Regions from separate parts of the Streptomyces sp. NPDC001858 genome, predicted to be linked through region 3. Evidence: riboswitches for the same ligand, from Rfam matches in the RefSeq annotation. Region 3 holds a riboswitch; each other region holds the start of a gene.
The links. Region 3 has a riboswitch for cobalamin ahead of ACWCPF_RS10035 (ribonucleoside-diphosphate reductase subunit alpha). Riboswitches for the same ligand answer to the same signal wherever they lie in the genome.
Positions count from the first base shown of each region.

Region 1: linked by a shared signal. The riboswitch ahead of ACWCPF_RS24860 (ABC transporter substrate-binding protein) and the one ahead of ACWCPF_RS10035 (ribonucleoside-diphosphate reductase subunit alpha) in region 3 are both predicted to bind cobalamin.
Region 2: linked by a shared signal. The riboswitch ahead of ACWCPF_RS20490 (cobalamin biosynthesis protein) and the one ahead of ACWCPF_RS10035 (ribonucleoside-diphosphate reductase subunit alpha) in region 3 are both predicted to bind cobalamin.

Region 1 is NZ_JBSFEV010000019.1:32,113-39,919, reverse strand. It holds gene ACWCPF_RS24875 (enoyl-CoA hydratase/isomerase family protein) at 1-167, shown strand, start outside; gene ACWCPF_RS24870 (ABC transporter ATP-binding protein) at 203-1,024, opposite strand; gene ACWCPF_RS24865 (FecCD family ABC transporter permease) at 1,065-2,129, opposite strand; gene ACWCPF_RS24860 (ABC transporter substrate-binding protein) at 2,126-3,163, opposite strand; cobalamin riboswitch at 3,206-3,410, opposite strand; gene ACWCPF_RS24855 (aldehyde dehydrogenase family protein) at 3,465-3,746, opposite strand; gene ACWCPF_RS24850 (carboxylesterase family protein) at 3,806-4,183, shown strand; partial or broken gene ACWCPF_RS24845 (aldo/keto reductase) at 4,328-4,639, shown strand; gene ACWCPF_RS24840 (aldo/keto reductase) at 4,731-5,144, shown strand; gene ACWCPF_RS24835 (SDR family oxidoreductase) at 5,216-5,944, opposite strand; gene ACWCPF_RS24830 (DMT family transporter) at 6,344-7,366, shown strand; gene ACWCPF_RS24825 (SDR family oxidoreductase) at 7,417-7,807, shown strand, end outside.
Region 2 is NZ_JBSFEV010000013.1:56,070-63,876, forward strand. It holds gene ACWCPF_RS20460 (hypothetical protein) at 1-85, opposite strand, end outside; gene ACWCPF_RS20465 (alpha/beta hydrolase) at 278-1,441, opposite strand; gene ACWCPF_RS20470 (class II aldolase/adducin family protein) at 1,692-2,363, opposite strand; gene ACWCPF_RS20475 (lysozyme) at 2,486-3,286, shown strand; gene ACWCPF_RS20480 (anion permease) at 3,440-4,663, shown strand; gene ACWCPF_RS20485 (hypothetical protein) at 4,698-4,919, shown strand; cobalamin riboswitch at 5,089-5,229, shown strand; gene ACWCPF_RS20490 (cobalamin biosynthesis protein) at 5,331-6,308, shown strand; gene ACWCPF_RS20495 (cobyric acid synthase) at 6,305-7,807, shown strand, end outside.
Region 3 is NZ_JBSFEV010000005.1:299,777-307,583, reverse strand. It holds gene ACWCPF_RS10040 (NACHT domain-containing protein) at 1-1,353, opposite strand, end outside; cobalamin riboswitch at 1,619-1,754, shown strand; gene ACWCPF_RS10035 (ribonucleoside-diphosphate reductase subunit alpha) at 1,877-4,246, shown strand; gene ACWCPF_RS10030 (ribonucleotide-diphosphate reductase subunit beta) at 4,246-5,271, shown strand; gene ACWCPF_RS10025 (hypothetical protein) at 5,184-5,426, opposite strand; gene ACWCPF_RS10020 (helix-turn-helix domain-containing protein) at 5,520-6,488, shown strand; gene ACWCPF_RS10015 (bifunctional albaflavenone monooxygenase/terpene synthase) at 6,510-7,807, opposite strand, start outside.

The DNA.
Region 1 (7,807 bases), on a different contig from region 3:
CGGCCCTGTCCACCGCCGACCTGGTCGAGGGCATCCGCGCCCAGGTCATCGACAAGGACCGCGATCCGCGCTGGTCACCGGCCACCCTCGCCGAGGTCGCCGACGCGGACGTCGAGCGCTGGTTCCGCCCCCTCGACGGACGACGGGGACTCGGGCTCGACGGCTGAGAGCCCGTTCGGCCGCGGCGCCGGCCGCCCTGCGCTCACCTCCCGGCGACCGTCCCCAGGAAGCGGATGTACGGCCGGTCGCCGGCGCCGGGGCGGGTGACCGTGGCGCGCACGCCGTAGACGTCGGCGATCAGGGCCTCGGTGAGGGTGGCGGCAGGGGTGCCGGCGGCTACCACCCGGCCCTGCCGGAGCACGACGACCTGGTCGCAGTACATGGCCGCCAGGTTCAGGTCGTGCAGGGCGACGACGCTGGTGACGGGCAGTTCGGCGACCAGGTTCAACAGGTCGAGCTGGTGCTGGATGTCCAGGTGGTTGGTCGGTTCGTCCAGCAGCAGTTCGCGGGGCTCCTGGGCGAGGGCGCGGGCGATCTGGACGCGCTGGCGTTCCCCGCCGGAGAGCGTGTGCCAGGGCTGGTCCAGGCGGTCGGCGAGCCCGGTGCGTTCGAGGGCGGTGCGGACGGCCCGCTCGTCCGCCGCGGTCGCCGGCGTCCAGGCGCGGCGGTGCGGGACGCGGCCCAGGCGCACCACGTCGGCGACGGTCAACTCGACCAGGGTGTCCGCCTGTTGCTCGACGACGGCCACGCGCCGCGCGACGGCTCGGCGGCCCCAGTCGCCCAGCGGTCGGCCGTCGAGGGTCACCACGCCCGAGGCCGGGGCCAGCACCCCGGACAGCAGCCGCAGCAGGGTCGACTTGCCCGAGCCGTTGGGGCCGAGCAGTCCGGTCACGGAGCCGGGCCGGAGGGTGAGGCTGACGCCGTCGAGGATCAGCCGTCCGCCCGCGGAGCGGCTCACCCGGTCGGCGTGGAGCGTGGGCGACGCGTGCTCCCCGTCGTACTCGCTGTCGTGGGATCCGTCCACCGCGTTCTGCCCCTCGTGCGTCCCGCTCACCGCGTCCTCCTCATCGGGTCCCCCTCGTGCGGTACAGGACCAGGACGAACGCCGGGACGCCGACGAGCGACGTCACCACGCCCACCGGCACCTCCTGCGGGTCGAGGACGGTACGGGCCAGGGTGTCGGCCCACACCAGGAACACCGCCCCGGCGAGCGCGGCGACCGGCAGCAGCCGGGCATGTCCGGGGCCGACCAGGGCGCGGGCCGCGTGCGGCAGGACGAGGCCGACGAAGCCGATCGCGCCCGCCGCGCTCACCAGCACGGCCGTCAACAGCGCGGTCACGCACAGCAGCACCAGCCGGGTCCGGGCCACCGCGACCCCGAGTGTGGCCGCCGCGTCCTGGCCGAAGGCGAAGGCGTCCAGGGTGCGCGCGTACCCGAGGCACACCGTCAGGGCGAGCGCCAGCACGGCCAGACAGAGCCACACCTCGGTCCAGCCGGCCCCGCTGAGCGATCCGAGCAGCCAGAACAGCACGCCCCGGGTGGTCTCCGCGTCGGCCGCCGTCAGCACGATGAACGAGGTCACGGCCGAGAACAGCTGCATCGCGGCCACCCCGGACAGCACCACCCGGTCCGTCGTCCCGCCGAGCGTGTGGCTGAGCAGCAGCACCATCGCGAACGAGCCGAGCGCGCCCGCGAACGCGCCCCCCGACACCGACACGACGCTCCCGCCGACCCCGAGGACGACCACGACGACCGCCCCGGTCGACGCCCCGGAGGAGACCCCCAGGACGAAGGGGTCGGCCAGCGGGTTGCGCAGCAGCGACTGCATCACCGCCCCGCACACGGCGAGCCCGGCGCCGCACACCGCGGCGAGCAGGGTGCGCGGCAGCCGCAGGTTCCAGACGATGCCGTCCCGGATGGGGGACAGGTCCGAGGCGCCCCAGCCCAGGTGGGAGGCGACCGTGGACCAGACGTCACCGACGCCGATGTCCGCCGGCCCGATGGTGATGGCCACGGCGACGGACACGGCCAGCACCGCGAGTCCGAGGACCGGGCCGGCCACGCCCCGCAGCACCCCGGCGGCGGCCCGGAGCCGTCGGACCCCGGGCGACCGCAGGGCGGTGGTCATCCGGCGAGCCCGTACGCGCGCAGCGCCGCGGCGACCTTCTCCACCCCTTCGACGGTGCGGATCGTGGGGTTCATGGCCTGCCCGCTGAGCAGCACGTAACGCTTCTGCTTCACCGCGTCCATGTTCTTCGTCGCCGCGTTGGACTCCAGGAACGCGATCTTCCGCGCGGCGGTCTCGGCCGTCTGCGACTTGCGGGTGAGGTCGCCGATGACCAGCACGTCGGGGTTGCGGTCGGCGACCGTCTCCCAGTTCACCTGCGGCCATTCCTGCGTGCTGTCGTCGAAGACGTTCTTCGCGCCCAGCACGTTCGTGACGATGCCCGGCGCACCGCAGCAGCCCGCCAGATAGGGCGACTCCTGGTTCGCGAACCAGTACAGGACGGTGGCGTCCTCGGCGTCGATCCCGGACGTGGCCGTGGCCACCCGGCCCTGGAGCTGCGTGACCAGCTTCTCGCCGCGCTCCTCGACCCCGAAGATCCGCGCCAGTTCGCGCACCTCGCGGTACACGGTGTCCATGGCCAGCGGCTCGGTCCGCGAGCCGTCGCCGCCGCCGCTGTTGTCCTTGCCCTCGCAGTCGGCGGGCGAGAGGTACGTCGGCACCCCCAGCTCCGCGAACTTCTCGCGCGGGGCCACTCCGCCCTTGCTCAGCGTGGAGGTGAAGGAGGAGGCCACGAAGTCCGGCTCGGTGTCCAGCACCTTCTCGAACGACGGCTGGTTGTCGGCGAGCCGAGGCACCTTCGCGTCGGCCTTCTCCAGCCCCTTCATGACCGGGTCGGTCCAGGTGGCGGTGCCCACCATGCGGTCGGCGAGGCCCAGCGAGAGCATGATCTCGGTGGTGCCCTGGTTCAGCGAGACGGCCCGCTGCGGAGGTGCCTTGACGGTCACCTTCTGCCCGCAGTTGTCCAGCGTGACGGCCTTCGCGGACGCGCCCGCGCCCGCAGCCCCCTCGGACGACGAGCCCGCACCGCAGGCGGACAGCAGCAGTGCCCCGGACAGGAGCAGGACGGAACAGCGGGCGGGGCGGGACAGATGCACGAAGCGGCTTCCTAGGCGTCGAGGCCCATGCGCGGGGCCCGTTCGGACGGTCGGCTGCCAGCAGGTCTTCGGACTCGGGATCACCCCGGCGGGGCACCTTCCCAGACCTGGCCATGGCCGTCGTCCAGTGGTTGCCGCCCCGCCCGTCACCCTCACCGCTGCGCGTCAGTTCCGGACTTCCACCGGATTCCCTGACCCGTGCACGCGTACTACCGCGTGCACGAATACGACTGGCGTTCGAAAATTACCATGGCATTGCCTGATCGCCCCACGTGCCCCCCGATGTCCCCTCCCGGGCGCTTCAGCCGGCGTTGATGACGACCGCCTTGAGCTGGGTCCAGTCCTCGACGTAGTCGGGGCCCATGGAGCGGCCGAAGCCGCTGTGCCGGTAGCCGCCGAAGGGCGCGCCGATGGCCCCGCCGGGGCCGCCGTCGCCGAGGGTGTTGACGGCGACCTGGCCCGCCTGGACCGCGCGGGCCAGGCGTACGGCGCGGCCGATGTCCTGGGTCCATTGCGTGGCGGTCAGACCGTAGCGCGTGCCGTTGGCGATCGCGACGGCCTTCTCCTCGTCCTCGTGGGTCAGGACCGACAGGGCACCACACGGCCCGCGCCGACTCCGCCCGCGTCAGCACCCACCTGTGGGTGACGGAGTGGGCCGAGGGCGCCGCGAGCCCCGTCTTCACCCACTTCTGGACCCATGCCCAGCCGGGCCCCGACGGCGCTGCGCGCGGCGCCTTCCACGGCTCGGAGATCCCGTACCTGCTGGGCACGCTGCACGCCCTGGACCGCCCGTGGCGCGAGGAGGACCGGCGCGTCGCGGACCTCCTCACCGGATACGTCGTCAACTTCGTGTCCACCGGCGACCCGAACGGCCCGGCCCTGCCGGACTGGCCGGCCACCCGCCCCGACCGGCCCGAGGTCTTCGAGACCGGCCACGGCTGGGCGCCGATCCCGCTCGCCGACCCGGCGAGAACCGACTTCCACCGGCGCTTCCTGCGGACCCGGACCGCCGCCTGGTGAACCCCTTCACCCGTTCCCGAAAGGAACCCCGACCGTGCGACTGACCCCCCTGCCCGACCTGACGCCCGAACAGAGCGAGCTGCTCGACACCATCGTCGGCCCGGCGTGGAACCGCCGCCGCCGTTCCTGGTCTGGGCACGCAACATGGAACTGGCCCACTTCGCCGAAGCCGGCTGCCTGTTGGTCGAGACCTCGCACAGCTATGCCGGCGGGCAGGCCGAGGCGGCGGTCGGCCGGTGGCTGCGCAAGAACCCCGGAACGCTCGGCGTGGCCACGAAGGTCGGCCACGACACGAGCGGCCGGGACATCCCGCTCAGCCGCGAGAACGTGCACGACCACGTGCGGAGCGCGCTGGAGAACCTGGGCGTCGACACCGTCGACGTCCTGCTCCACCACTGCGACGATCCCGCCCGGTCCGTCGCCGAACTCGCGGACACGCTGATCGGCCTCGTCGAGGACGGTCGGGTCCGCCGGGTCGGCGTCTCCAACTGGCGGGCGGACCGCCTCGCCGTGCTCGCGCAGGAGCTGGCCGGGCGCGGGCACCTCCCTGGCCAGCTACCAGTTCAGCCTCGCCGAACCCGATCCCGCACTGCTGGGCGGCAGCCTGCACGCGGACGCCGCGGCACTCGACGTCGTCCGCGCCCACCGTCTGCCGCTGCTGAGCTGGTCGTCGCAGGCCCGCGGCTTCTTCGCCCGCACCGACGAACCGCGGCGGGCCGACGGCCGCCCGGACCCGTACGACACCGCGACCAACCGCGCCCGGCGCGACCGCTGCCGCGAACTCGCCGACCGGCTCGGCACCCGCCCCGAGACCGTCGCCCTGGCCTGGACCCTGCACCACCCGGGCGTCTGGCCGTCCATCGGCCCGCGCACGACGGCACAGACCGACAGCTCGCTGCGGTCCCGGCGCCTGTCACTGACCGGTGACCAGCTCGCCTGGCTCCGGCACGGAAGCGGCTGAGAACGAGTGCGCCGTCGAGAACCGGGACGCCGACCGCGTCGACGCCCCGGGCGCGGACGGGAGCTGACCGGTCAGGAGAGCCAGTCGGTGTAGCGGGTGGGGGCGAGGTGGGCGTTCTTGTCGGTGAGGACGTCCCCCTTGATGACGGCGAACATGCCGGCGGTGGGGTCGGTGACGACGGTGCGCTGGTCGCCCTTGCTGGACAGGGTGATCCGGCCCAGCTCGTCGAGGGTGAAGAGGTCGGGGCCGGCGATGTTGCGGATGCCGTTCAGCGGGGCGCCCGCGGCGACCTCCGCCACCGCGGCGGCCACGTCCTTGGCGGCGATCGGCTGGATCGGCGTGGCGGGCAGCCGCACGGTGTCGCCGTCGGCGGTCCAGGTCATGACGGCGTCCATGAACTCCATGAACTGCGTCGCCCGGACGATCGAGTAGGGGATCGGCCCGGCGGCGAGGATCTTCTCCTGGAGGACCTTGGCCCGGTAGTAGTCCATCTCGGGCACCTGGTCCGCGCCCACGATCGACAGGACGACGAAGTGGCCGACGCCGCCCTTCTGCGCGGCGGCCAGCAGGTTGTCCATCGAGGTCTGGAAGAACGCCAGGGAGGCTTCGTCGAAGGTCGGGGAGTTCGTCAGGTTGACGACGACGTCGGATCCCGCCACCGCCTCGTCCAGCCCCTGGCCGCTGAGGATGTCCACGCCGGTGGACTTGGAGTGCGGTACCGCCTGGTGCCCGGCGGCGTTCAGATTTTCGACGACCTGGGAACCGATGAGTCCGGTGCCGCCGATGACCGCGAACTTCATGACATACCTCTCATTTGCGCTTTGGGCGTGATGCTGTATATGAACCACCATGTGGGCGCGGATCGGATCGCGCCACATGGAGCACCGCACCCGGCCGATCAGCGCCCTCGACGAAGGCTCCCGGAGGGTCCTCGCCCCCCTCGCAGCCTGTGCGCCGCGTTCACCGGAACCGGGCACGCTTGCGGAGAGCGGAGCGCTCCGGCACGCAGGTAGCATCGCGGCGTGAACACCTACTGGCACGTCGTCCTGCCGCCGCTCTGCGCCTGACCGGGCGCAGAAACCGACGGTTCGATCCCCGGCCCCGACCGACCCGCAGGGCGGTCAGGGGCTGTCGTCGAGTGCGCCCGTTTCGCATCGAGTCCCTGACGCAGACGCATTCGACGACGGAAGACCACGACTGTGCCGAACCGCACCACCCCGCTGACTCCCGCGCGCCCGGCCACCCCCGGCACGCGCCCGTCCCGCACCTCCCGCCTCCTCGGCGGTCCCACGCCCATCCTCGCCTCGGCCGTGCTGTGGGGGACGACGGGGACCGCCGGCTCGCTGGCGCCGGCCGGGGCGCCGGCGGCGGCCATCGGCTGCGCCGGTCTCGCCCTCGGCGGCATCCTGCTGTTCCTCACCTCCCGCGGCGCCCGCTCGCTGCCCGCCGCCTGCACCCGCCCCGAACGGTGGCTGCTCGCCCTCGGCGCGGTGGCGGTGGCCGGCTATCCGGTCACCTTCTACCCGGCGGTGGCCCGCACGGGCGTGGCGGTGGCCACCGTGATCGCGCTGGGCAGCGCGCCGGTCTTCGCCGGACTGCTGTCCTGGGTCACCGGACAGGCCCGGCCGACCGCACGCTGGACCGCGGCCACGGCCGCCGCCGTGCTCGGCTGCACCCTTCTGGTCCTCGGCCCGCGGTTCACCGGGCACGCCGCGCCGATCGACCTGACCGGCGTCGCGCTCGCCGCCTGCGCCGGACTGTCCTACGCCGCCTACTCGCTGATCGGCGGCAAGCTCATCACCGGCGGGCACCCCTCCGGCGCGGTGATGGGCGTGCTGTTCGGCGCGGCCGGGCTGCTCGTCCTGCCGCTCCTCCTGTCCGTCGACCTGCACTGGCTCAGCACTGCGCGCGGGGCCGCGGTGGCGGTGTATCTCGCCCTGTTCACCGTCTACCTGGCCTACCGCCTCTTCGGACACGGACTGCGCCGCACCCCGGCGTCGACGGCGACCTCGCTCACGCTGGCCGAGCCCGCCGTCGCAGCAGTCCTGGGCGTCAGGGTCCTCGACGAGCGCCTGCCGACGGCCTCCTGGTGCGGCCTGGCCGTCCTCGCCCTGGGCCTGGTCCTGCTGACCGTCCCCCTCGGCGCGGCCGGCCGGAAGCGACAGCCGCCGCGGGGCACCCGGCGGGTGCGCAGGGATCGTCTTGACCTGAAGTGCGATTGAGCTTCTAGCGTTTCCGTCGGTTGATCATCCGACGACGGGAGAACGCGTTCATGATCCTCGTGACCGGAGCCACCGGGAACATCGGAAGCGCACTGCTGAAGGAACTGCACGCCCATGGCGCCGCGCCGCTGAGAGGGTTCACCCGGGACGCGGCGCGGGCCGCGTTCCCCGAAGGGGTCGAGACAGCCGAAGGCGACTTCACGGAACCGGAGTCCTTGAAGCCCGCGCTGGACGGCGTGCGCTCGCTGTTCCTCGTGTCGCGTCTGGGCCCGGACGCCGACGTCATCGACGCCGCTCGGCGGGCAGGCGTGGAGCACGTGGTGCTGGTGTCGTCCATCACCGCGCACACCCATCCGCACCTCGGCCCCGCCGTCGAGAACCTGACGGTCGAGCGACTGCTCAAGGACAGCGGTATGGCCTGGACGATCCTGCGGCCGACCC
Region 2 (7,807 bases), on a different contig from region 3:
GCTCGTTCACGGCTGAGGGAGCGGCGGCCAGGGGTCGCGGGCGGACGAGTCGAAGCCTGGAGTCGCGCGGGATACGGGACGTCACGGGTGCAGTCTTCCGGTTGACGGTCCGAAAACCCAAACGGAATGTCACGGCGGGCTACGGGACTGGCCAACGCACGGGGTTCCGCGAGGGCTGAAGAGGCGTCTTCCGGCCAGTGGTACGGCCTTAAACGGAACCTCCGGGACCGCTCCGGGTGCGTCAACGGCGGGCTCACATGAGCGGTCCCGGCGGGGGTCACATCAGTGGGGTCAGGAAGCGGCGCAGGGCCTCCTCGTAGGCCTCGGGGTCCGCGTTCCACATGGCGCCGTGCGGGGCGTGCGGGACGGTGTGCAGGGCGACCAGGTCGGGCCGGCGGTCGGCGAGACGACGGGAGACGCGCCAGGGGGCGACGGTGTCGTCGGGGCCGTGCAGGATCAGCGTCGGGACCCTCAGCCGGGCCGGATCGGCGGCCGTGTCGCCGAGGTCTCCGGAGCCGCCGGAGGTGCGGGGGCCGCTGTAGCTGCCGCGCAGGCTGGTGCGGCCCTCGGCGGCGCGGACGGCGAGCGGCAGCAGGGCGCCGGGGGTGTGCCGGGCGGCGGCGAGGGCCCGCAGCGTCGCCCGCCAGTCGAGGACCGGGGAGTCGAGCACCAGCCCCGTGACGAGGTCGCGCAGTCCCGAGTCGGCGGCGGCGCGCAGGGCCATGGTCGCGCCGGTGGACCAGCCGAGCAGGACGACGCGTTCGGCGCCGTAGCGCACGGCGTAGCGCATCGCCGCGTCCAGGTCCCGCCACTCGGTCTCGCCGAGGTGGTTCAGACCGTCCGGGGACCGGGGCGCCCCGAGGTCGCCGCGGTAGGCGAGGGCGAGCACGGGGAAGCGGCGGCGGTGCAGAAAGGCCATGACGTTCAGCGCGTGTTCGCGGGTGGTGCCCAGGCCGTGCACGGCGATCACCCAGGTGCGCCGGGCGCCGGGGACGAACCAGGCGGGCAGGTTGCCCAGCTCGCCCGGGATGTCGATGTCGGCGTGGTCGAGGCCGAGGGCGGTGCCGGGGTTGCCGATGTGCAGGTTCGGGGTGAGCCAGACCGCGTCCCCGGGGTTCAGGGTGCCGTGCGTGACGCGTTCCAGACGGCGTACGACGGTGTCCGCGGAGTGCGGGGCGGTGGGCAGCACGGCGCCGACGACCGCGTGGGAGCCGTTCCCGGAGAGCCCGTAGGTGCCGGGACGCAGGGCGGCCAGGTCACGGGTGAGGGTGATCCGGCCGGCGGCCGTGCCGTGCACGGTGAGCCGCGGCTCGGTGGGCAGGGGCCGGCCGGGCGGCGCCTTCAGCGCGGCGTCGCTGGCGAACCGGCCGACGGCGACGCTGGCCGCGCCGGCGGCCAGGGCTGCGGTGACGGCGGCGGCCGTCGCTCTGACAGTGCGCACCCGCCCAGTCTCCCGGCCATCCCCACAACCGGCCAGCGGTGCAGTCGACAAGGGTGACGGGGCCGGTGCGGTGGCGCGGCGGGGGGCGTGGCGGGGGGCGTGGCGGGGGGCGTGGCGGGGGCCGCTGGGGAGAGCGGCGCGGGCCGGTGGAGGGGCGCGGCGGGGCCAGTGGGCGGCGTGTTGGGGGCCGGGTGGGGAGTGGGGCGTAGGCACGGTGGTGGGAGTGACGCGGGCCTGGTGGGGGGCCGGGTCAGGGGCGTTGTCCGTAGGTGCGTAGGCGGGCTGCTGCCTGGGTCAGTTGTTCGGGTGTCAGGAGGGTGGGGGTGTGGTCGGGGAGGGACGAGGCTGTCAGCCACAGGCGGCACATCCACTCCAGTTGGGCCGTGCGGTCGTAGGCCTGGTCGAGGGTGGCGCCGTAGGTGAGGGTGCCGTGGTTCTGCAGCAGACAGCCGGTGCGGTCCGCAAGGGCCTGGAGCATGTTCTCGGCCAACTCCTCGGTGCCGTACGTGGCGTAGGGGGCGACCCGGACGGGTCCGCCGAGCGCGGCCGCCATGTAGTGGACGCGGGGAAGCTCGGCGACGAGGGTCGAGACGGCCGTGGCGTGCACGGCGTGGGTGTGGACGACCGCCCCGGCGTCGGTGCCGCGGTAGACGGCGAGGTGCATGGGCAGTTCGCTGGTCGGAATCAGGCCGCCGAGCACCTGCCGGCCGGTGAGGTCGACGCCGGTGACGTCGCCGGGGGCGAGCCGGTCGTAGGGCACGCCCGACGGGGTGACCAGCACGGTGTCGCCGACGCGCACGGAGACGTTGCCGGAGGTGCCGACGACCAGTCCGTCGGTCACGGTGCGGCGGGCCGTCGTCACGAGCGCCTCCCAGGCGCGGGCCTCCTCGGGAACCGCACGTCTCCCTCGCTGCTCAGCCATGCCGCGATCCTCCCCTTGTCGTGATGTGGCCGGAGATCGACGAACACCCGCCGATATCGGTGGATCTTCCCCTAGCCTCTGGTTCGTTTTCGTTTCGTGCACGCCGCCGTTCCGGGGGAATCATGGCTCGCGCCCACACACCGTCGTCCAGGCCATTCAGGCCATCCAGGCCGTCCACGGCGTCCACGGCGTCCCGACGCAGGGGCGGTCTCGCCCGGGCGGCCTGGGCCGTGGCGCTGGCCGCCGCGGGGACCGGCCTCGCCCAGGCGCCCGCCCGCGCGGCGGAGCAGCCGAGGGGACATGACGTCTCGTCCCACCAGAAGACCGTCGACTGGCCGAGGGCGAAGGCCGCGGGGGCGGGGTTCGTCTACGTCAAGGCGACCGAGTCGACCTCCTATCGCAACCCGTACTTCGACGCGCAGTACGCGGGCGCCGGCGCGGTCGGGCTGCTGCGCGGCGCGTACCACTTCGCGTTGCCGGACAAGGGCTCGGGCAAGGCGCAGGCGGCGCACTTCGTCGGCAACGGCGGCGACTGGAGTGCGGACGGCCGGACCCTGCCGCCCGCCCTCGACATGGAGTACAACCCCTACGGCGGCTCGAACACCTGCTACGGCCTGACGAAGGCGAAGACGGTCGCCTGGATCAGGGCCTTCAGCGACGAGGTGCACCGGCTCACCGGCCGTCGCCCGGTGATCTACACGACGACCCACTGGTGGAACCTCTGCACGGGCGGCAGCGGCGCCTTCGCCGCGGATCACGCCCTGTGGATCGCCCGTTACCGGTCCGCCGACGCGGGCGCCCTGCCGGGCGGCTGGTCGGCGTGGACCTTCTGGCAGTACGCCGACAGCGGCAGCCTGCCGGGTGACCAGAATCTCTTCAACGGCTCCGTCGACCGGCTGCGGAGGTTCGCAAAAGGGGACTAGCCGTGCGGCGCCTGAACCGTCGGCGGCACAGCGAAGAAACACAGACCCACTCCCGCCCCATTGGACACCGTGCAGCCCCCCTCAGTTCACCATCCGTTCACCTAGGTTACTTACGTTCAACCGGCCGATCACTTCGAACGATTGCCTGGGTAAATGGAAAGCTTCTCGCTGATCCTCGCGATTGTGGTGGTAACCGCACTCGCGTTCGATTTCACGAACGGTTTCCACGACACCGCCAACGCGATGGCGACGACCATCTCGACCGGCGCCCTCAGACCGAAGGTCGCGGTGGCCATGTCCGCCGTGCTGAACCTCGTCGGCGCGTTCCTCTCCGTGGAGGTCGCCAACACGATCTCCAAGGGGCTCGTCGACGAGACCGGCATCCGGCCCGAGGTCATCTTCGCCGCACTGGTCGGCGCCATCCTCTGGAACCTCGTGACCTGGCTGGTGGGCCTGCCCTCCAGTTCCTCGCACGCCCTCATGGGCGGTCTGATCGGCGCCACCATCGCCTCGGCCGGCATGGGCGCGGTGCACGGCGACGCCCTGGTCACCAAGGTCCTGATCCCGGCCATCGCGGCCCCGATCGTGGCGGGCATCGCGGCGCTGCTGGCGACCCGCCTCTCCTACACCCTCGGCAAGAAGGCCGACGGCAAGGCCGCGGCGAAGGGCTACCGCGCCGGCCAGATCGCCTCGGCCGGCCTGGTCTCGCTCGCCCACGGCACGAACGACGCGCAGAAGACGATGGGCATCATCACCCTCGCGCTCGTGGCCGGCGGCGCCGTGGCCCCCGACTCGGACCCGCCCACCTGGGTCATCCTCTCCGCGGGCCTCGCCATCGCGCTCGGCACCTACCTCGGCGGCTGGCGCATCATCCGCACGATGGGCAAGGGCCTGACCGACCTCCAGCCGCAGCAGGGCTTCGCCGCCCAGACCAGCGCGGCCACGGTCATCCTGGCCTCCTCCCACCTCGGCTTCTCCCTCTCCACCACGCACTCGGTCTCCGGCGCAGTGATGGGCGCGGGCCTCGGCCGCAAGGGCGGAGTGGTCCGCTGGTCGACGGCGACGCGGATGTTCGTCGCCTGGGGTCTGACGCTGCCGGCGGCGGCCCTGGTGGGCGCGCTGGCGGAGTCCGTGACCGACCTGGGCGACTGGGGCACGGCGCTGGTCGCGATCTTCCTGGTGGCTTCCAGCGCGTGGATCTGGAAGATCTCGCGGCGCGAGGTCATCGACGCGTCGAACGTCAACGGGACGGACGAGCCGACGGCGATCCCGGCCCCGGTCGCCGACAGCCTGACGGCCACCATCCCGTCCCCCGCCGCGACCGCCGCGACCGCCGCCGCAGCAGCCGCCACCGAGCCCACCGCCCCGGCCGTCTGAGCCCGCGCACCCGGTACGAAGGAAGAGAAGCAGCATGAAGATCGACTGGGCGGCGCTGGGCTCCGTCTTCGGCGTCAGCCTCGTGGTCACCGTGGCCCTGGTGGCCCTGTTCACCCTCGGCATCATGGGCCTGTCGCGGCAGGAGCGCGCGGCGGCGGAGGGCGGCTCGGACACCCTCGCGGTGACGGGCGCGTACGCGTGCTTCGTCGCCTGCGCGGCCGCGGTGGCCTACGGGATCTCGTTGATCGTGGTCTGACGCCCGGCCGACGGCACTCACCGCCCTGTGCGGCTCTTCGACGAGCCGCGCGGGGCGGTCCGTTTTCTCCCCGCGAGCCGGCTGCGAGCCGGGCGCGAGTGACCTCCGTCGTGGTGGCGGTGTGGGGTTCTGCACACTCTCCCTGTGCAGGTCAACGGCAAGTTGACGGCCGTTCCGGGCCCGTGGTGGACTGCCGGAGCCATCAACGGCGGTAGGAGAGGAAGCCGGTGCGAATCCGGCGCGGTCCCGCCACTGTCACCGGGGTAGTAAGCCCCCGGGAGCCAGGAACTCTCACCGCCGGTCTAGTCGAACCAGGGCGCGGACACCCTGAGTGAGGACATATCGCCATGCTCGCTCGGCCGTTGAGGTACCGCACCGGTTCGCTGCCCGACCCCACGGCCGGCTGAGCCCGTGCGTGCCGATCGCGTCTTCGCGTACGGCGCCGCCGCCGGCCTCCTCGGCGATCTGCTGCTCGGCGATCCCCGCCGTGGGCATCCGGTCGCCGCGTTCGGGCGGGCCGCGGGTGACGTGGAGCGGGTGCTGTGGCGGGATCACCGAGGATGGGGCGCCCTGCACACCCTCGTGTGCGCCGGGAGCGCCGTAGCGCTGGGGGCTGCCGCCGCGCGCCGCGGACGGTCGTCCGCCGCCGTCTCCGTCGTCCTCACCTCCGCCGCCACCTGGGCCGTCGTCGGGGGCTCCTCTCTCGTCCGCGAGGCGCGGGGCATCGGACGGGCCCTCGAAGCGGGGGACGTCGATGCCGCGCGGGAGCGGCTGCCGCATCTGTGCGGGCGCGATCCGCAGGCGCTGGACGCGGACGGGATCGCCCGGGCCGTCGTGGAGTCCGTCGCCGAGAACACCTCCGACGCCGTCGTGGGGGCGCTGGTGTGGGGGGCCGTCGGCGGGGTGCCGGGGCTGCTCGGGTTCCGCGCCGTCAACACGCTCGACGCCATGGTCGGGCACCGCTCGCCGAGATACCTGCGCTTCGGGTGGGCCTCCGCTCGGCTCGACGACCTCGCCGGATGGCCGGGGGCCCGGCTGACCGCCGTCCTCGCCGCCGTGGCCGGGGACGATCCGCGCGGGGCCGTCCGGGCCTGGCGGGCGGACGCGGGCCGGCATCCCAGCCCCAACGCGGGGCCCGTCGAGGCGTCGTTCGCCGGGGCGCTCGGGGTGCGGCTGGGCGGGACCCTGTCGTACGGCGGCCGGGTCGAGCACCGGCCCGTGCTCAACGCGGCGGCCGGGCGGCCCGTCGTCGCCGAGGACATCGAACGTGCCGCGCGGCTCTCGCGCCGGGTCGGTCTGCTCGCGCTCGGCGTGACCGTCGCCGCGCGCGCCCTCGCCACGACCGTGAACGCGCAAGCGAAAGCCAAGGCGAAGGGGCGTGCCTCATGACCGGCGGCGGTCTTCTGGTCGCGGGCACGACCTCCGATGCCGGCAAGAGTGTCGTGACGGCCGGGATCTGCCGATGGCTGGTGCGACAGGGCGTCAAGGTCGCGCCCTTCAAAGCGCAGAACATGTCCCTGAATTCGTTCGTGACGAAGGAAGGCGCCGAGATCGGCCGGGCTCAGGCCATGCAGGCCCAGGCCTGCCGGGTCGAGCCGACCGCGCTCATGAATCCCGTGCTGCTGAAGCCGGGCGGCGAGCAGAGCAGCCAGGTCGTGCTGCTCGGCAAGCCCGTCGGGGAGCTGAGCGCCCGTGGGTATCACGGGGGCCGGCAGCAGAAACTCCTGGGAACCGTTCTCGACTGTCTCGCCGAGTTGCGGGGCACGTATGACGCGGTGATCTGTGAGGGGGCCGGTTCTCCCGCCGAGATCAATCTTCGGCGGACCGACATCGTGAACATGGGGATCGCCCGGAACGCCGGGCTTCCCGTGCTCGTCGTCGGTGACATCGATCGCGGCGGGGTCTTCGCGTCCTTCTTCGGGACGGTCGCGCTCCTGTCCCCCGAGGACCAGGCACTCGTCGCCGGGTTCCTCGTCAACAAGTTCCGCGGCGACGTCTCCCTGCTGGAGCCGGGGCTCGACATGCTGCTCGGGCTCACCGGACGGCGCACCTACGGGGTGCTGCCGTTCCGGCACGGGCTCGGGATCGACGAGGAGGACGGGCTCCGGGTCTCGCTGCGCGGCACCGTGCGCGAGTCGAACACCGCCCCGCCGGTGGGGGACGACGTGCTGCGGATCGCCGTGTGCGCCGTGCCGCTCATGTCCAACTTCACCGACGTGGACGCGCTCGCCGCCGAGCCCGGTGTCGTCGTGCGGTTCGTGGACCGGCCGGAGGAGCTGGCCGACGCCGATCTCGTCGTCGTGCCCGGCACCCGAGGCACGGTCCGGGCCCTGGAGTGGCTGCACGAGCGCGGCCTGGCCGAGGCCCTGCTGCGCCGGGCGGCGGAGGGCCGGCCGATCCTCGGGATCTGCGGCGGCTTCCAGCTCCTCGGCGAGCGCATCGAGGACGAGGTCGAGAGCCGCCGGGGCCGGGTCGACGGACTCGGACTGCTGCCCGTCCGGGTGCGGTTCGCCCGGGAGAAGACCCTCACCAGGCCGGTGGGCGAAGCCCTCGGCGAGACCGTCGAGGGCTACGAGATCCACCACGGGGTCGCCGAGATCCTGGGCGGAACCCCCTTCCTGGACGGCTGCCGGGTCGGGCAGACCTGGGGCACGCACTGGCACGGCTCGCTGGAGTCGGACGGATTCCGGCGGGCGTTCCTGCGCGAGGTCGCGGCCGCCGCGGGCCGCCGGTTCACGCCCGCCCCCGACACCTCTTTCGCCGGGCTGCGCGAGGAGCAGCTCGACCGGCTCGGCGATCTGATCGAACAGCACGCGGACACCGACGCGCTCTGGCGGCTCATCGAGTCGGGCGCGCCGCAAGGACTGCCTTTCATTCCACCGGGAGCG
Region 3 (7,807 bases):
GTCCGTGCTCAACAACTCCTCGAAGCCGACCTCCAGTTTGTCCTGGAGCAGGCCGACGCAGGCCATCGCGGCGACCACCGCCACGGTGTCCTGGCGCTCCTGCAGGTTCAGCGCGACCTTCTCCCGCAGCCGGCCCGCGCACAGCTCCTCGGCCCATCGGTCCAGCAGCCGCAGGCGCAGCGTGCCCCGGTCCCGGTCCGAGGTGTCCAGGTGGCCCGGCTCGTCGGGGCGCAGCCTGCCGTGGTGATGCAGATCGCGGACGATCTGGAGGTAGATGGGCGACTCGGTGACCTCCGCCCGCTCCACGAGGTCGTCCAGGTACCGTTCCTCGGCGTCCGAGGCGCGCGCCTCGACGAAGTACAGCGCCTCCTCCTCGCTGAGCGGCTCCAACTCCACGATGGCGGCGACGGTGTTCTCCAGCGGGCTGTGCGGCCGGGAGGCGATGACCAGCGGCAGCCGCTCCTTGTGGGCCCGTTCGATGGCCCGGCGGATGATGTTGTCCCGGTTCTGCTGGAGTCCCTCGTCGAGCAGGGCCTCCTCCAGCCCGTCGGCGATGACGACGGGCTTGTCGTCGGCGAGCAGTTGCTGCCAGACCCGGTCGATCTTGGTGCGGGCCAGGGTCCCCTGAGGCGTCTCCTCGGCGAACCTCTGCTTGGCCAAGCGCTCGAAGTTCAGGGTGGCCTCGTCCGTCGCGTCCCGGAGCCGGATCGGCACGGGTACGGCGTGCTGATGGGCCAGCAGTTCGGTGAGCCGCACGAGGACGGCGGTCTTGCCGACGCCGACGCCTCCGACGAGCAGATAGGGCCGGCGGGTGTCGCGGTCGCGCAGCCGTTGGGCGATGACCTCGGCGACCTCCTCGCGGCCCACGATCTCGTCGGTCTCCGGGCCTGCGGTGAGCACCAGCTTGTCGGGATTTCTACGGGCGTCCAGGAGATAGCGTCGCTTGGTCCAGCTGTACCAGCAGAACAGGAACGACGCCGCGGCGATCGAGGCGGTGAGGACGGGCCCGATGAAGCGCAGCAGGGCGTCGAAGCCGCCGTTGCCCTTGCGCCACTCCTCAAAGCCGGTCGTCTCCCCCGTGAGCAGGATGTACAGACCTTCTATGCACCAGGCGAACACCGCGAGCACAGCGAGCACCCAGACGAACCGGGTCACGTTGGCGTAGGAGAACCACCTCCGCCATTTCCTGGGCCGGGTGGTTCCGCGCCGGGCCTCCCGGCGGATGGTGTGGGTGTGCCAGCGGCCGACGAGGGCGCCGCGGATCCGTTTGCCCCAGCGTCTGAGTTCCAGTGTGGCCATCGGCGCGTTGGGCAGACGGGTCTTCCCGGGCGGGCGGCGGACGACACTCGTCATGAGTCTGCTCCCTCCGAGAGGGTTCTCGGGACGGGGGACTGTGCGGTGTCGGCACCTACTTTCCATGGAAACACTCCGGGGACGACCCGCAACCCGGCCGTCCCCGGCCGTCGGCTACGAACGTCTCGGTTTCGTCCGCACACCAGAGCGGGACCGGAATCCCGTGCCGCACCTGACGACATCACTCTCCTCACCTACGAGTTGACGCTCTGAAATCAGCGCGACACAACATCTGGGGGTGACGCGACAGGCAGGCACAAGATGTATGCTCATGCTCGCTGTCGTCGCAGGGGAATCCGGTGCGAATCCGGAACTGTCCCGCAACGGTGTACACGCGTGCATGTCCACCCATATGTGCACGCCTGTTCAGTCCGAGGTCCTGCCGACAGCGCGCCCGGCCGTCCCGGTCCGGGTGCCCTGACGTCCGGGCCTCGCGGAGTGGGCCGGTGGGCGCGACGCCCCGTGCGCTCGTGTGCTGCCCCGCCCTCCGCCAGGCCCCCTGCCGAGCGAGGGAGAGCCTCACGTGACCATCGCGCCAGCCGACCCGGTTTCAGTCTTCGAGCTGGAGACCGACGGTCCCGGGAACGCGTTGCTGCGGACCCTGACCGAGCTGACCGCCGACCTTCCCGACGCCGCCCCCGGCCGGGTCGCCGCCGCCGCCCTGCGCGGCCGGTCCTCGCGGGCCGACGAGGCGGAGCTGCGCGAGCTGGCGACGGAGGCGGCCGCCGGTCTGATCTCCGAGGACCCGGCCTACTCGAAGCTGGCCGCCCGGCTGCTGACCATCAGCATCGCCGCGGAGGCAGCCTCCCAGGGCGTCACGTCGTTCACCGCCTCGGTCGCCGTCGGCCATCGCGAGGGTCTGATCGCGGACCGCACCGCCGAGTTCGTGCGCGTCCACGCGGCCCGCCTCGACGCGCTGATCGACACGGCCGCCGACGACCGCTTCGGCTACTTCGGGCTGCGCACCCTGCACAGCCGCTACCTGCTGCGGCACCCGATCACCCGCAAGGTCGTCGAGACGCCCCAGCACTTCCTGCTGCGCGTCGCCTCCGGCCTGGCCGAGGACGACAGCGCGCGGGCGCTGGACGAGGTCGCCGCGCTGTACGGGCTGATGAGCCGGCTGGACTACCTCCCGTCCTCCCCCACGCTCTTCAACTCCGGCACCCGGCACCCCCAGATGTCGTCCTGCTACCTCCTCGACTCCCCGCTGGACGAGCTGGACTCCATCTACGACCGCTACCACCAGGTCGCCCGGCTGTCGAAGCACGCCGGCGGCATCGGGCTGTCGTACTCCCGCATCCGCAGCCGCGGTTCGCTGATCCGGGGCACCAACGGGCACTCCAACGGCATCGTGCCGTTCCTGAAGACCCTGGACGCCTCGGTCGCCGCCGTGAACCAGGGCGGCCGGCGCAAGGGCGCGGCCGCGGTCTACCTGGAGACCTGGCACTCCGACATCGAGGAGTTCCTGGAGCTGCGGGACAACACCGGTGAGGACGCCCGCCGTACGCACAACCTGAACCTCGCGCACTGGATCCCGGACGAGTTCATGCGACGGGTCAACGCCGACGGGCAGTGGTCGCTGTTCTCCCCGGCCGACGTGCCCGAGCTGGTCGACCTGTGGGGCGCGGAGTTCGACGCGGCCTACCGCAAGGCCGAGGAGGCGGGCCTCGCGAAGAAGACCATCCCGGCGCGGGACCTGTACGGCCGCATGATGCGCACCCTCGCGCAGACCGGCAACGGCTGGATGACCTTCAAGGACGCCGCCAACCGCACCGCCAACCAGACGGCCGAACCGGGTCACGTCGTGCACTCCTCGAACCTGTGCACGGAGATCCTGGAGGTCACCGACGACGGCGAGACGGCCGTGTGCAACCTGGGTTCGGTGAACCTCGGCGCGTTCGTCGACCCGTCGGCCGCGGGCGGGGACGGCATCGACTGGGAGCGGCTGGACGCGGCCGTCCGCACCGCCGTCACCTTCCTCGACCGGGTCGTCGACATCAACTTCTACCCGACCGAGCAGGCGGGCCGCTCCAACGCCCGCTGGCGGCCGGTCGGGCTGGGCGCGATGGGCCTCCAGGACGTCTTCTTCAAGCTGCGGCTGCCGTTCGACTCCGCCGAGGCCCAGGCCCTGTCCACGCGGATCGCCGAACGCATCATGCTCGCCGCGTACGAGGCCTCCGCCGACCTGGCCGAGCGCAGCGGCCCGCTGCCCGCCTGGGACAAGACCCGCACCGCGCGCGGTGTGCTGCACCCCGACCACTACGGCGTCGAGTTCACCTGGCCGGAGCGCTGGGCGGCGCTGCGGTCGCGGATCGCGGCGACGGGCCTGCGCAACTCGCTGCTGCTCGCCATCGCGCCGACCGCCACCATCGCGTCCATCGCGGGCGTGTACGAGTGCATCGAGCCGCAGGTGTCCAACCTGTTCAAGCGCGAGACGCTGTCCGGCGAGTTCCTCCAGGTCAACTCCTACCTGGTGAACGAGCTGAAGGAGCTCGGCGTCTGGGACGCCCGCACCCGTGAGGCGCTGCGCGAGTCCAACGGCTCGGTGCAGGAGTTCGCGTGGATCCCGGCCGAGGTGCGCGCCCTGTACCGCACGGCGTGGGAGATCCCGCAGCGCGGCCTGATCGACATGGCCGCCGCCCGTACCCCGTACCTGGACCAGGCGCAGTCGCTGAACCTGTTCCTGGAGACGCCGACCATCGGCAAGCTCTCCTCGATGTACGCGTACGCGTGGAAGTCGGGTCTGAAGACGACGTACTACCTGCGTTCGCGCCCGGCGACCCGGATCGCCCGCGCCGCCCAGGCGCAAGCCCCGATCCCCGTACAGGCGACCCCTGAAGACGCGGTCGCCTGCTCTCTTGAGAACCCCGAGTCCTGCGAGGCCTGCCAGTAATGTCCACCGCCCCCGAAAAGACCGAGAAGAACCTGCTCGACCCGGGCTTCGAACTGACGCTGCGTCCGATGCGCTACCCGGACTTCTACGAGCGCTACCGGGACGCCATCAAGAACACCTGGACCGTCGAGGAGGTCGACCTCCACTCGGACGTCTCCGACCTGGCGAAGCTGTCCGAGGGCGAGCAGCACATGATCGGCCGGCTGGTCGCGTTCTTCGCGACGGGCGACTCGATCGTGGCGAACAACCTGGTGCTGACGCTGTACAAGCACATCAACTCGCCCGAGGCGCGCCTGTATCTGTCGCGGCAGCTGTTCGAGGAGGCCGTGCACGTCCAGTTCTATCTGACGCTGCTGGACACCTACCTCCCCGATCCGCAGGACCGGGCGGCCGCCTTCGACGCGGTGGAGAACATCCCCTCCATCCGCGAGAAGGCAGAATTCTGCTTCAAGTGGATCAACGAGGTCGAGAAGCTGGACAGCCTGCAGACCCAGGCCGACCGGCGCCGCTTCCTGCTCAACCTGATCTGCTTCGCCGCGTGCATCGAGGGCCTGTTCTTCTACGGGGCCTTCGCGTACGTCTACTGGTTCCGCAGCCGGGGTCTGCTGCACGGCCTGGCGACCGGCACCAACTGGGTGTTCCGCGACGAGACGATGCACATGAGCTTCGCCTTCGAGGTCGTCGACACGGTCCGCAAGGAGGAGCCGGAGCTGTTCGACGACCAGCTCCAGCAGGAGGTCACCGACATGCTGCGGGAGGCCGTCGAGGCCGAGCTGCAGTTCGCCCGTGACCTGTGCGGCGACGGCCTCCCGGGGATGAACACCGACTCCATGCGGCAGTACCTGGAGTGCGTCGCCGACCAGCGGCTGGCGCGGCTGGGCTTCGCTCCGGTGTACGGCTCGGAGAACCCGTTCTCCTTCATGGAGCTGCAGGGCGTTCAGGAGCTGACCAACTTCTTCGAGCGCCGTCCGTCGGCGTACCAGGTCGCGGTGGAGGGCACCGTCGACCTGGACGAGGACTTCTGACCCGCCCTCTCCCCTCGGGCCTCCTGGGCCTCCCTGATCTGCCGGTCGGCGCGCCGGTCGCGCACGATGCCGACCGCGGACGGGAGGACCAGGAGGACGAGGATCCCGAGGACCGTGAGCATTCCGATGAGGCCTTCGATCTGGTTCGTGTTCATGGACACCACTGTCCTGCGCGAGACTCCTGACCGGGAGTGGCAGGACTGCCGTACACCTTCAAATTCCTGCCACATCGGTGGCACACTGGCACCATGCTGACGAACGTGGCCGCGGTCCTCCTCGACGGTGTGCATCCCTTCGAGCTCGGCGTCCTGTGCGAGGTGTTCGGCCTCGACCGCAGCGACGAGGGGCTGCCGGCCTACGACTTCGCCGTCGTGTCGGCGGAAGGCCCGGTGCTGGGCACCCATGTCGGCGGACTCACCGTCTCCACGCCGTACGGCCTCGACCGGCTGGAGGAGGCCGACCTGATCGCCGTGCCGGCCTCGGACGCGATGGTCGCGCGGGAGTTTCCGCCCGAGCTGCTCGCCGCGCTGCGCCGGGGCGTCGACCGGGGCGCCCGGGTGCTCAGCGTCTGCTCGGGCGTCTTCGTGCTGGGCGCGGCGGGACTGCTCGACGGGCGGCGCTGCGCGGTGCACTGGCGGCACGCGGAGCTGCTGGCCCGCCGCTATCCGCGCACGACCGTCGAGCCGGACGTCCTCTACGTCGACGAGGACCCGGTGATCACCTCCGCCGGCACGGCCGCCGGGATCGACGCCTGTCTGCACCTCGTGCGCAAGGAGCAGGGGCCCGAGGTGGCCAACGGCATCGCGCGGCGGATGGTCGTCCCGCCGCATCGGGACGGCGGACAGGCGCAGTACGTCGACCGGCCGCTGCCCCGGTCGGCGTGCGACACGGTCGGCGGGGTGCTGGTGTGGATGGAGGCGCATCTCGACCAGGAGGTCACGGTCGAGCAGCTCGCCGAGCGCGCCCATATGTCCCCGCGCACCTTCGCCCGCCGCTTCCAGCAGGAGACGGGCACCACCCCCTACCGGTGGCTGCTGCGCCAGCGGGTGCTGCTGGCACAGCACCTGCTGGAGGCCACGGACGAGACGGTGGACGCGATCGCCTGGCGGGCCGGCTTCGGCACCGCGGGAGCCCTGCGCCACCAGTTCGTGCAGGCGTTGGGGACGACCCCCAACGCCTACCGGCGCACGTTCCGCGGCCCGCAGGCGGTCGCCTGAGCCGCGGCTCTCACCCCGTCCTCACCCGGGTATCGCCCGCAGCAGCAGCTTGCGCGGTCGCAGCGTGATGCCGACGTGCGTCCGCGCGTCGGAGCCGGGCGCGGACTCGAAGCGGAACGCGGACGCCACCACGGCGGCGATCAGCGTCAGCTCGGCCATCGAGAAGTGGTCGCTCGGGCACTTGCGGTTGCCGACGCCGAACGGCGTCATGGCGTATTTCGGCACCTCCGGGGAGCCGCCGGGCAGCCAGCGGTCGGGATCGAACTCCGTGTGCCGCTCGTACGACCGCGGATCGCGCTGCACCGCGTAGGGGCTGTAGACGATGTCGGCGCCGGCGGGAATGCGGTATCCGCCGAGCTCGGTGTCGGTCACCGCGCGCCGGGTCAATATCCATACGGCGGGATACAGCCGCATGGTCTCGACCACGACATTGGCGGTGTGCCGCAGCTTTCGGACGTCGCCGAATGCGACCGGCCGGTCACCGACGACGCTTTTCACCTCCGCCCGGATCTTGTCCACCTGGTCGGGATGCTCGGTGAGGACGTGCAGCAGCGACATGACCACGGAGCCGGCGGTTTCGCTGCCCGGGGTCAGTATCGCGATGACCTGGTCGTGGATCTCCTGTTCCCCGATGGGGTCGCCATTCTCGTCCTTCGCCTCCAGCAAAGCCGTCAGCAAATCGTCCGGTTTTTGACCGGACGCGCGGCGCTCGGCGATGATCTCGTCCACCAGCCGATGCAGATCGGCCAGTGCGCGGTTGAATACGCGGTTGGCCGGAATCGGTACCCGATAAAGCGGTCCGAGGGGTACCACCATGCGCTGGTACATACCGGCGAACAGGGTGGCGAGCGCGGAGGTGATGCGCTCGGACCGGGCGTCCATATAGCTGCCGCGCATCAGACAGCGGGCGGAGATGCGCACGGACACCCGGAAGGACTCGGCGGTGACGTCGAGGATCTCGCCGCGCTGCCAGCGCTCCACGAGCGCATGCGCCTCCTCCTCCATGACCGGCCCGTAGCCGGGGAGGGCGTCGAGCCGGAACGCGGGCTGGATCGTGCGTCGCTGACGGCGGTGCAGCGGGCCGTTGGCCGTGGCCACGCCCTCCTTGCCGAGCAGGTCCTCCAGGGTCTCCCACAGGGGTCCGGAGATGATGTAGTCCGGGTTGAGCGCGAGGGCCCCGACGAGCTCCGGCGCGGTGACGGCGTACACCGTCTTGGGGCCGAGCCGCAGACGCACGATGTCGCCGTGGTCGCGCAGCCGGGCCATGAAGGCCAGCGGATCGCGGGCCAGCTTCCAGCCGTGTCCGAGCAGCGGAACCC